Regions from separate parts of the Leptodesmis sp. genome, predicted to be linked through region 2. Evidence: riboswitches for the same ligand, from Rfam matches in the RefSeq annotation. Region 2 holds a riboswitch; the other holds the start of a gene.
What was found. A riboswitch is a leader RNA that binds a small molecule or an ion and turns the genes downstream of it on or off. The one in region 2 is predicted to bind cobalamin.
Positions count from the first base shown of each region.

Region 1 (5,767 bases), on a different contig from region 2:
AAATGGTTGTGGCTAATGCCTGAAATACCTTGTCTGCCAAATCGATCGCAACTAAACTTTGATAGGCTGCATCTGCCGTTTTGGATGCTAAAACAGCTTCTATTGCAGATAAGCTGCCTCCCGTCCTGGCGACTGCGGCGCTGATAATTTCTACCTTGGCATCCGCAAGATGACTGGAGGTATTGAAAATGCCCCCTGCCAGCTTTACCAATTTACCTTGGTAGCCCACCAGCAGCACGGATTCTGCCCCCCGTAACCCTGCTTCGACCAGCAATGCCCCAATCCAGTTGCCTGTTTGAACAACGGCGGTTTCTGGAAAACCCATTTGTTGGGCAACATGGATGCCATGACTGCCAATACAAAAAACTAAATGGGTGTGAAATTTCACTTTTGTTTGCAGAATCTGACGCAAATCCTCCAAGTGATCTTCGGCAGAAAGGGGCTTGGAAATGCCACTTGTTCCCAACAGTGACAGTCCTTCCAGCACACCAAAGGCTTCGTTAGAGGTGCGTTGAGCCAGTTGCCGACCTTCGGGCATAACAAGGGTCACCGTGACGGTTTGATCGGCAGGAATCAAGGGCAGCAGGTTTGCTTCAAATAAACGGCGAGCATACCGATAAATGGCCGGCTCACCGGATGGCGTTTTGCCAACGCCCTCTCCAGCTTCTAGAATCAGTGGTTCTGCTTGGCGGGGCAAAAGTTTGACCCACGCCCAAACCGGGGTGTTGCGAGTTAGGTCTAAATTATCGCCAGGGTCGCTGATGGTAATTGCCAGAGCACTGTTGCGGTCTAAACGGGCGATTTGCTGGATGGGAATGATGGCTTCGTCGGGTAATATATCCAGGGTGATGGTTTGCAGGGGTTCGGGGTTACTGCATTGAAGATGAACTAAGGCGGCTTTAGCAGCTGCGACAGCGAAAACGGGAAGGGTGTAGCCGGAACGTGCCATTGAGGTTGGAAACTGAAGACTATCGAGAGTGGAGATGGAAACCATTCTTACTCCCTTTTTACAGCAACAGGTGCCAACTGGGAACTCCCAGAGCAGTCTCGCAGCGTTGCCATGGGCAAATTGCGCAATAGCCCGGTTCTCGAAGGCATGAGATGGAAATTGCGGTCTGGTACTTCAGGCGATAAGGTTAGACAGAAAAGACAGTGGGGTGGGGCATGGGCAATCGCAAGCGAGTGCTAATCTTGGGTGGAACCGGGGATGCAACAGCATTAGCGGCTCAAGCTGCCACAATCGCTGGAGTAGAAGTCATCACATCGCTGGCAGGTCGAACTCAGTATCCGCTAGTAACCTCTGAAAACACCCGCATTGGTGGATTTGGGGGAGTGGCAGGACTCACACATTACTTGCAAGAACAGCAGATTGATGGGTTGATTGATGCCACTCACCCCTTTGCAGCTCAAATTTCATGCCATGCTGCTGCCGCTGCCGCTGCGGTGGGCATTCCCCACTTAATGTTGATTCGCCCAGCCTGGGAGCGAACAGAGGGAGATGATTGGATTGAAGTGGACAGTCATGAAGCTGCTGCTGCAAAGTTACCGAAACTTGCTCAACGAATCTTTCTAACGATCGGGCGGCAAGAACTCGCTGCCTTTGCCCATCTGCAAGATCTTTGGTTCCTGATGCGAATGATTGATCCGCCTCTGCTCAATGCCGCTGTACCCCCCGGAAAGCTCCTGCTGGAACGGGGACCGTTTTCACTTGACAATGAGCGATCGCTGTTGCAACAGTACGAGATTGGGGCGATCGTTAGTAAAAACAGTGGTGGAAATGCCACCTATGCCAAAATTATTGCCGCACGGGAGTTAGGAATTCCGGTTGTGATGATCCAGCGTCCACCCATTCCACCAGGAGACATCGTTGCAGATATAGAGAGTGCTTTGTCGTGGCTCAAAAATATGTTGTCGCGATTCGATAAATAGTTAGCTAATATGCCCTATCACCCGCTGCAACTAACCTCAAACTTAGATGGTGAACCTTTCACTTCATAGACTATATTTTCAGCCTCGTGGTTTATCCTTTTACCACAGCCCACTGTGTCACAGGTGCCATTGCTTTCCAGCCCAGGAATTTTCCAACAGGTTCCGTCCGCTGAATGGCAATGCGGGTCAGGGTTCCGCCCAACTTGCCTTGCCACTGAAAGAGTATGTGTTCGCTCTCGACTGTAACCGCATTGGCAACCAAGCGACCACCGGAACGAAGCGCTTTCCAGCAGGTCTCCAACAAATCTGGTGTGGTGAGTCCACCGCCAATGAAAATGGCATCCGGTTCTGGTAAATCTTTGAGGACGTTTGGGGCCGCCCCAACCACAATTTGCAGATGGGGAACGCCTAAAGCTGTTGCGTTATCGGCAATGTATTGCAGACGATCGGGGTGTTGTTCAATGGCGATCGCACGACACCGGCGATCGCTGCGTAGCCATTCAATAGCGATCGAACCACAGCCTGCTCCTACATCCCATAACAGTTGTCCGGGTAATGGCGCAAGGGTAGATAGTGTGATCGCGCGAACTTCTCGTTTGGTTAATTGTCCGTCGTGGCGGTAGGTAGTGTCGGGAATGCCGGGAAGGCGGTGGGCATGGGGAGTTGGGAGCGGGGAGTGGGCGTGAATGGCAATAGTGTTGAGATCGGCAAGGTCGGTGATCGTCCAGTCGGAGGCAATGCCTTCAGTGATCCGTTCGTGAATGCCGCCCATGCGTTCTAGAACTGTGATTTGACTGTCGCCATAGCCCTGTTGGGTTAGCAGTTGAGCGACCGTGCTGGGGGTCGTTTTGTCGGCACTGAGGAGCAAAATCTTGGCACCAGGGTAAAGCACAGCGTTTAAGAGAGCCAGATCGCGCCCACAGAGACTGAGGGTTTCCACCTCGGTGAGCGACCAACCCAGACGGGCACAGGCGAGGCTAAAGGCAGATGGAGCGGGAACAATCATCATTTCCGTGATGGGGATGTGGCGGCTCAGGGTTACGCCAATGCCATAACACATCGGATCACCACTAGCCAGTATACAGACCGACTGACCCCGACGCTGAGTGATCTGCTGTACCGAGTCTGCGATTGGGGAAGTCCAGAGTAGCTTTTCGCGTTTATCCTCTGAAGGTAATAGGGCAAGATGGCGTTCTCCACCGACGATCAGAGTGGCTTGAGCCAGGAGCGATCGTCCTACTGGACTGACTCCGGCTAGCCCATCCTCGCCAATCCCTACGATTGATAGCCACTTTTGCATCACATCACTCCTTAATATTCCGCAATAGAGGACTAGGCTTTTTACTTGCTAATCGCTGAGTTATGAGCCTACAAAGTCGGCTAAAATTTTTGACGGGTGACTAGCGCAATGGCAGTGCATTGGACTCTTAATTCGCTGGTTTTGGGTTCGAATCCCAGGTCATCCATTTAATCAAAACATTAACGAGGCTTTTCTGTAGATGGGTTGCACGGGGTTTGCTCCATATCCGCCTTGCCAAAAAGCCGAAAAGCTCCAGCGAATTAAGAAAAATTTGAGAATTAGAGTTCTGTTTCTTCAGTGTGCTATATTACATGGGCTTGAGGCTGGGAAAGTCCGGTGCGATTTCGGTACTGTGCCGCAACTGTAATGCGATTTTAGATTGAAACCATACCGTTCAATCAGAAATTCAGAATATTAAGTCTAAAATAGATCGAGTCAGAATGCCAGTCTCAAGTACGTCTTGAAGGGGCGTTATCTGATCAACTCTCTGCGTTGCACGGAGGAGGCTACTTTGATTTGGCTGCTTGAACCGAATGTTTGCCCAGGATTGTTTTATGGCACCCTAGCCCAGGACGGATTCTTAGTTCGGATTCGCATCCCTGGTGGGAGATTAAATTCTCAGCAAGGACAAGCGATCGCAACTCTGGTGGAACAATGGGGCAGCGCAGCGATCCAGATAACGAATCGAGCCAACTTACAAATTCGAGCCGTTCACACCGCCCCGACTGCCGACGTTTTTCAGACCCTGCAGACACTGGGGCTTGCAGCTCAAAATCCCAGGATTGATCATCTCCGCAACGTGATGACCAGCCCCACAGCGGGCATTGATCCACAAGAATTAATTGATACTCGTCCATGGGTGCAAGCACTGGATGATTACATTCAATGCCATTCAGAACTGGCTGATTTGCCTGCCAAATTTAGTATTGGGATTGATGGAGGAGGCACAGTTGGAATTGGTACTCGGTCAGAAATTCCGTGGGAGCATCGTTACAACGAGATTCAGCTTTCGGCAGTTCTGGGAAGCGGAGAATGGGGAATGGAGAGGGGGGAATGTCAGACTCCCAGCTTCCGACTTCCGACTTCCGACTTCCAAACCGTCTACTTTCAGTTGGCATTGGGTGGTGATAAACAGTTGTGGGACACGCAGGTGTTGATTCAACCCGATCAGTGTGTCTCTGTCGTAGCAGCCTTGGTAAAGGGCTATCTGGATTATGTGAATCAGTCGCCGCGTCTACAGAAAAAGCCCCGAATGAAACATCTGCTGCAAGATTGGGGCATAGAGCGCTATCTCCGGCAGGTGAATCAGTGTCTATCCCGTCCACTCCGCCCAGCGACAGCCTGCCCCCCTCCCTTGCCGACGCAGCGATATGCCCATCTGGGGGTTCATCCCCAACGACAACCTGGCTTGTTTTATATCGGCATTCATCTGAGTTTAGGGCAACTGACCGCAATACAACTGCGAGAGTTGGTGCAACTGTCCAAAACCTTTGGTAGCAGTGAGCTGCGCCTGACCCCCTGGCAAACCATTTTGCTGCCGGATATTCCCGATCAATACGTGACTGAAGTATTGCAAAACCTTGCGGCATTAGGATTCTCAGTGTCCGACAATCGGGTTGCTGCGGCGATAGCGAAGCGCTGCTGCGAAGCGCAGATCGTGGCGTGTGGCGGTAAACCGGGCTGTGCTGCCTCAAAAACGCAGACTCAAACGCATGCAATCGCCCTTTCCAAGTCCTTTAATCAACACCTGGCGTTAGAATGTCCCGTCAACATTCATCTAACAGGATGTCCCAAATCCTGTGCCCAACCCAGTCCGGCTGAAATTACCCTGTTGGGCACAACGATTGAACAGTCCGGTGAAACTGTAGAAGGCTATCAGATTTATGTAAGTACGAATCTATACTCCTGTGGCAATTCGAAGCAAGAAGCCATTCAACATTATCTGGGCGAAGTGACTGCTACTGAATTGCCATCACAAATAGAAAAACTGCTGACGCTATATCAACAACACCGACGAACGTCAGACGAATCCTTTGGAGAATTCGCAACTCGATTTTCAATTCCAACGATTAAACAATTGATAACTTCCCCGAACCTTTAGAACTTGATGATTAGAATTTGATGATATTAAAACTCGCATGATGGACTATATTCGCAACGGTGAGGATATCTATAGCAAATCCTTTGCCATCATTCGCGCAGAGGCTAGTTTAGAAAACTTATCTGAGGATTTGGCGCAGGTGGCAGTGCGGCTGATCCATGCCTGTGGCATGACGGATATTGTGCAGGATCTCGTGGCTTCACCCGATGTAGTACAAGCAGGACGAGAGGCTCTAATTGCAGGGGTGCCCATATTGTGCGATTCGCAAATGGTGGCAAATGGCATTACGCGCAAGCGACTTCCTGCGAATAATGAGATTATTTGCACCCTGAATCAGCCTGAAGTTTTAGCGATTGCCCAGCGCATCAACAACACGCGATCGGCAGCGGCAGTGGATCTCTGGAAACCTTACCTGGCTGGGGCTGTTGTGGCGATCG
Region 1 covers NZ_JBRAGO010000011.1:46,510-52,276, forward strand. Annotated here, with positions in the region: gene cbiD (cobalt-precorrin-5B (C(1))-methyltransferase CbiD) at 1-949, opposite strand, end outside; gene ACUVQO_RS04140 (cobalt-precorrin-6A reductase) at 1,165-1,929, shown strand; gene cbiE (precorrin-6y C5,15-methyltransferase (decarboxylating) subunit CbiE) at 2,021-3,229, opposite strand; tRNA gene ACUVQO_RS04150 (tRNA-Lys) at 3,324-3,395, shown strand; cobalamin riboswitch at 3,533-3,695, shown strand; gene cobG (precorrin-3B synthase) at 3,741-5,330, shown strand; gene ACUVQO_RS04160 (precorrin-8X methylmutase) at 5,368-5,767, shown strand, end outside.
Region 1: another riboswitch for cobalamin. It lies ahead of cobG (precorrin-3B synthase); the one in region 2 lies ahead of ACUVQO_RS12015 (energy-coupling factor ABC transporter permease).

Region 2 (5,767 bases):
CGTTTATACCCAGCTGGACTTCACCGCTTTTTTCGAGGGACAGGAAGTGCCCATTATGGGAATTGGCGGTGTAGCCGTAGCTCCTCATCGGCGGGGGCAGCGAGTTGCCCGCCTGATGCTAGAACATGCCCTGAAAGCGGCCAGAGAGCAGCAGATTCCCCTTTTTGGCCAACAAACTCTGGGATTTGAGTTCAGGGACGGACAGATCCACCCCATCGAGGATCACCCTGGCCCGATCGTAAAACTTTCCATCGAGCATTTAACTCAGTTATTTTGCGGTGTGCGACGATCGCGGGATCTCTTGTGGACTGGAGAGTTGGCAGTCGAGGGTGACGACTCCTTGCTGGCTCAACTGGATCATGCCTGGCAAGCAGAGCCGCCCTTTTGTTGGGATTTCTTTTGAATGACTCAACTCGGCAGCAGCAGATCAGCCCAAACTCGCCACAATGGCTTTCAACCGTTGGTGGAATTGGGATGGTTCGATCGCTGGGCATGCATTTCTTCAACGATCGCCTTAATTCGATCAATCAACTCAATCGCCAGCGGTATGCCAAGCTGCAATTGTTCCAATCTTTGTCGTTGGGCAAAAACGCTTTGGGGTGGGCCTTCCAGAACCAGTTGCCCCTGATCCATGACAAAAATCCAATCTGCCCAACGGTACAGAAAGTCAAGATCATGGCTGGCTAACACGATCGTCGTTCCAGCCAAATGAATCTGTTGCAGTTGTCCAATCAGGTCTTGTGTGTGACGGGCATCCAGATAGACTGTCGGTTCATCCAGTAAAAGGAGCTGCGGCTGCAGCACCATGACATCGGCCAGCGATACCCGCTTCTTTTGCCCCAAGCTGAGATGGTGAATGGGTTGATGAGCCAGTTCGCTCAGATCAAATTGGGCGATCGCCTGCTGGACTCGTCGAGCAACTTCGGGTATGGGTAGACCGAGGTTGCATAACCCATAGGAAATATCTTCTTCGACCGTAGAAAACACCAACTGATGCTCCGGATTTTGAAACACTAACCCAATCTGCTGGCGCAACTGGGTTAAAAAGGTGCGATCGTAGTGAATAGGTTGTCCCCGCCAGCGAATAACCCCGTGCTGCGTCTGGTAAAGACCATTGGCCAGCAAAAAGAACGTCGTCTTGCCGCACCCATTTTGACCAATCAGCCCACATTTTTTGCCAGTTGGCACTCTCAGGGTTAACCCCTGAATCGCAGCTTGACGACTATAGGGGTAACTATAGGACACATCAATAAATTCCAGAATCCATTCGGACATAAACCAGCCCTTGGGGCTAATGGAGCATGAGATTTAGCATAACCAGAATAACGCAGCCGATCGCAGCTTCCAGACTGTAGCGCAGCGATGGTTTGTAGGGAGGAGAACGCCAGACACCCAGTTCCCCACTAAATCCACGTGCCGCCAAACTTAGGGACATATGGTGATAACTTAAAAGCGCTCGCTCCAGTAACTGCCCGACAAGAATAGCCAGACTGTACATTCCCCGTCGCCAGGTGCGATAGCCGCAGCGAGAATGTTGTGCTGTCCAGAGTTCATCCACGATCGCCAAGAGGGTAAAAATCAATCGATACATGAGCAAGAGCAACTCAACCAGGATGGTCGGGCAGCGTAATCGCCGCAGCAACTGCACCACTTCAATAAAGGGCGTGGTCAGGAGCATGAAAAACATACTGCTGGTGGTAGCGAGGGTACGAGGCAGGAGCAACCCTACTTGATGCAGTCCAGTCTGACTGACGTAGAGATAAATACTGCCAATATGCCATCCTCGCCAGACATCCCACTGCACGGACTGACTGGCTGCCTCGCTAACGCCGCTCAGGATGAAAGCTGGCAGACTGGTCAAGCAGAAGCCCAGAGGCAGCGCTAATAACTGACCATAAATTTTTCCTGGAATATTTGCGTAACCCACAACCCAGAGCAGAACCCAGAGGCTAATCAGCCCCTGAACCAGCGGCTGGCAAATGAGGGAGAGCAGCAGCAACAGCAGGGCAAAAGCAACCTTTTGGCCGGGTGGCAACCAGCGCAAACGATTCGTATAAGCCAGACTGTCGATTGGATAGCTCATTCGGAAAGTCGCGAATCCGACTGCTTAGATTGAGCTTGTTGGTGAGTGCGCCCTTTATAAAGCCCAATCACATAACCAATTACCCCGGCTCCTAATGCTGCCTGACTAGCAAACAGCAAACTTTCAATTTCACTGCTGGCAGGTTCAAAAAAGGGCTGAAACCAGGGTTCATAGTCCGGATGAAGCTCACTAATGGCTTTCTCACCCTGGTCATCCGAACCACGGTATTCTCCTCGTACAAAGATCAACGGCAAGACAGCGAGCAGCATCACGGCGATCGCTAACAGCCAGTTCTGAAACTTCGGGAAAGAGTCTGGAGAAGCAGATTTTGACATAACTTTAGGATTCCTGTCTGAGCAGCTTGAGGGTTTCAAGGTCTTGCTTGGCGTAAGATTGCAGCCAATTCCACACCAGCACCGTGAGCAGCCCTTCAGTGATCGCCAGCGGAATCTGAGTGACGGCAAAAATGCCTGCAAATTTGAGAAATGATGCCGTAAAGCCGCCACTGACTGCTGGAAAAGCCAGGGCTAGCTGAACAGAAGTTGTGACATAGGTGAGTAGGTTTGCCAGAGCAGAGGCACAAAAAATAGCTACCCTGGTTCGTCCGGTTCTCAATAAGAGGCGATAAACAAAATACGCCGCAAAGGGGCCAACAATAGCCATTGAAAACATATTGGCACCCAGGGTTGTCAGGCCACCGTGGGCCAACAGAACGGCCTGAAATAACAGCACTAAGCCTCCTAGCACTGTCATCACCGAGGGGCCAAACAAAATTGCCCCCAGCCCCGTCCCAGTTGGGTGAGAACAACTGCCAGTGACAGACGGGATCTTTAAAGCCGAAAGAACAAAGGTGAAAGCACTCACCAGGGCCAGCAGCAATTTCAGTTCTGGATAAGTGCTGGTAATGCGAGCCAGCGATTGCACCCCAACAACCAGGAAGGGTAATGAAACGATCCACCACAAAACCGCCCACTGAACGGGCAAAAAGCCTTCCGCAATGTGCATCGCCGCCGCAGGGTTGGCAGACGCTAAAACCAAATAACAACTTAGGCCAGCCATTAATCCCAGGCTGGCCCATTGACGATGTTGTATGTTCAAACTGTACCTCGCAGATTGATTGAAGAATGGTGATACGAAATGGCAGGCATCCTGGCTAATGAAGATAGTTCGTCATCCTCAATTACAGTTGCGGGACAGCGGTAGATTTACACTACTCTTTCCCTGTTTCCTCTAACGGCTGCTCCCCGTTAGAACCAAATCGTGACCCTCAGCTTACCATATTGCACAATTCCAGACGATGTTGCTTAACCCTTTGCAAGGTTGCTGGAATTAACCCTGCCCAGCGCCCGATCGCCGCTCTCCCACCTATCCACTCACCGACCCACCCACTCCTCCACTCGTTTCCCTTAACCGAATCTTTAGTTAGTTCCCCCCACCAACGGGCAACTCTAAAGTGGCACCCCTCCTTAGGCACCCGGTTTTATGGCTCAACCCTCTGATCCTGCAATTTGGCATCCTGGTAGCAATTTGCTGCAGACGGTGGACGCTTATCAAGGAGCTATTAACCGTTACGATGATCTACTGTCAGTTCAACCTGATCTGTATGAAATCTGGACTTACCGTGGATATGCCCTGGAGCGCTTGGAGCAATTTCAGGAAGCGATCGCTAATTTTGATCAAGCCTTGAAAGTGAATCCGGAGCATTATCCAGCATGGCATGGCAAGGGGATCGTGCTGGCGAAACTGGGACGATACGAGGAAGCCGTTTCTCAGTTAGATAAGGCAGTAAAACTACAGTCCAGAGATGCCAAAGTCTGGTATAACCGGGGCAATGCTTTAATCCATCTGCAGCGCTATGAGGAAGCACTAACCAGCTTTAATCGGGCATTAGAAATAACACCAAACAACTATAAAGCCTGGTATCACCGCAGTAAAGCTCTGACTCATCTGGGCTACCTGTATGCGGCATTGGCAAGTCTCGATAAAGCGTTGCAGATTAAACCCAGTTGTCACTACGCCTGGAATTACCAGGGTATGGTCTTGAGAAAGCTGGGGCGGTTAAATCAAGCGATCGCGTGCTTTGACCAATCTTTACAAGTACATCCCAATAATCCCGATGCCTGGTATAACAAAGCTCGTTGTTATGCCATCCAAGGGCACAGTGAAATGGCCTTGCATTATTTGCACCGCGCACTCAAGTTAAATCCTACTCTGTATCGTGCTCTCGCTAAAATTGATGCTGATTTTAGTACCCTTGTTTTTAACCCCAAGTTTCGTTCCTTGATTCATCATCGGCAGCCTCCAAACCCCAACCAACCGTCCTGAAGTGCACACCCCCTATTTTTTTAAGAGAGTCCTATTTCTCCTGTTCATCCTTGTTTTGCTGAGGGCACTTTAAATCCATACTGATAGACCAAATCCCTGCACATCCGTCACCCAGAAGCTAGAGACCATGACAGATTTTCAAGAGATAGAAGTCGTTTTCTTGTTTCAAAAAGGGCTGTATCTCAACAAGCAGCAGGATTATAATGCTGCCATCTCCGCCTATGACGCAGTTTTAGCCCTTCAGCCCGATTACCCAGATGCCTGGTACAACCGGGGAAACGCCTTCTACCGCATGGGACAGTATGAAGCAGCGATCGCCAGCTACGATCGGGCACTGGAATATGAACCAGGATTTTCTGAAGCCTGGAATAATCGGGGCAGTGCGCTGGACGATTTGCACCGCTATGAAGAGGCGATCGAGAGCTACGATCAAGCCATTAAGTTCAGACCCAATTATTGCTGGGCCTGGTACAACCGGGGGATCGCCTTGAGAAACCTGGAACGCTACGAGGAGGCTATTTCCAGCTACGATCGAGCGATCGAGTTTAAGCCAGATTATTACTGGGCCTGGTACAATCGTGCTTTAGCACTGAAGCAGCTGAATAAGCTGCATCGGGTGATTGCCAGTTATGACAAAGCGCTGGAATATAAACCCGATTTTGAGGAAGCCTGGACGAATCGGGGGAATGCCCTATATCATCTAGGGCAGCTAGAATCCGCGATCGCCAGCTATGATAAAGCCTTAGAACTGAAACCCGATAATCCCAACACGCTTTACAACAAAGCCTGTTGTTATGCCCTGCAGGGTAATTATGACTTGGCCTTTGAAAGCTTGCAGCGTGCCGTGGAACTCAGTCCTCACGAGTACCGGGAAATTGCGAAGACCAATTCTGATTTTGACGGACTGCGTCAGGATGAGCGGTTCGCAGCCCTGATCAATGAGCGAATTTGAAACTTTTCAGCCTGGTACCACGACGTGTAGGGATGTCATGACAATGGTGCACCTGACAGTTTCACTCGCTGTGCTGTTTTCCTCGAAATTCCTATGAATCAGAGTAAAGACTCCCAAACTCTCTACAGCCAGGAGTTAGTTCTCCAAAAGCATGCCCGCTTCGATCGCGCAGTCACAAAGTATGACTCAATCCTGGCTACTGCCCCCCAGGACTATAAAGCCCGGAGTTGTCGGGGTTATGTTTTGGAGAAATCCGGTCAGTACGAGGCGGCAGTCAGTAGTTTTGAACGAGCACTCTCGCTGAAACCCAAGTTTGCTCCGGCCTGGCAGGAAAAAGGGATTGCGCTGGCCAAGCTAACCCGCTACGAGGAGGCGTTAGCCAGCTTCAATCATGCCCTAAAACTAGA
Region 2 covers NZ_JBRAGO010000047.1:26,930-32,696, forward strand. Annotated here, with positions in the region: gene ACUVQO_RS11995 (GNAT family N-acetyltransferase) at 1-403, shown strand, start outside; gene ACUVQO_RS12000 (energy-coupling factor ABC transporter ATP-binding protein) at 454-1,275, opposite strand; gene cbiQ (cobalt ECF transporter T component CbiQ) at 1,292-2,083, opposite strand; gene ACUVQO_RS12010 (energy-coupling factor ABC transporter substrate-binding protein) at 2,080-2,418, opposite strand; gene ACUVQO_RS12015 (energy-coupling factor ABC transporter permease) at 2,423-3,181, opposite strand; cobalamin riboswitch at 3,206-3,356, opposite strand; gene ACUVQO_RS12020 (tetratricopeptide repeat protein) at 3,566-4,408, shown strand; gene ACUVQO_RS12025 (tetratricopeptide repeat protein) at 4,536-5,360, shown strand; gene ACUVQO_RS12030 (tetratricopeptide repeat protein) at 5,454-5,767, shown strand, end outside.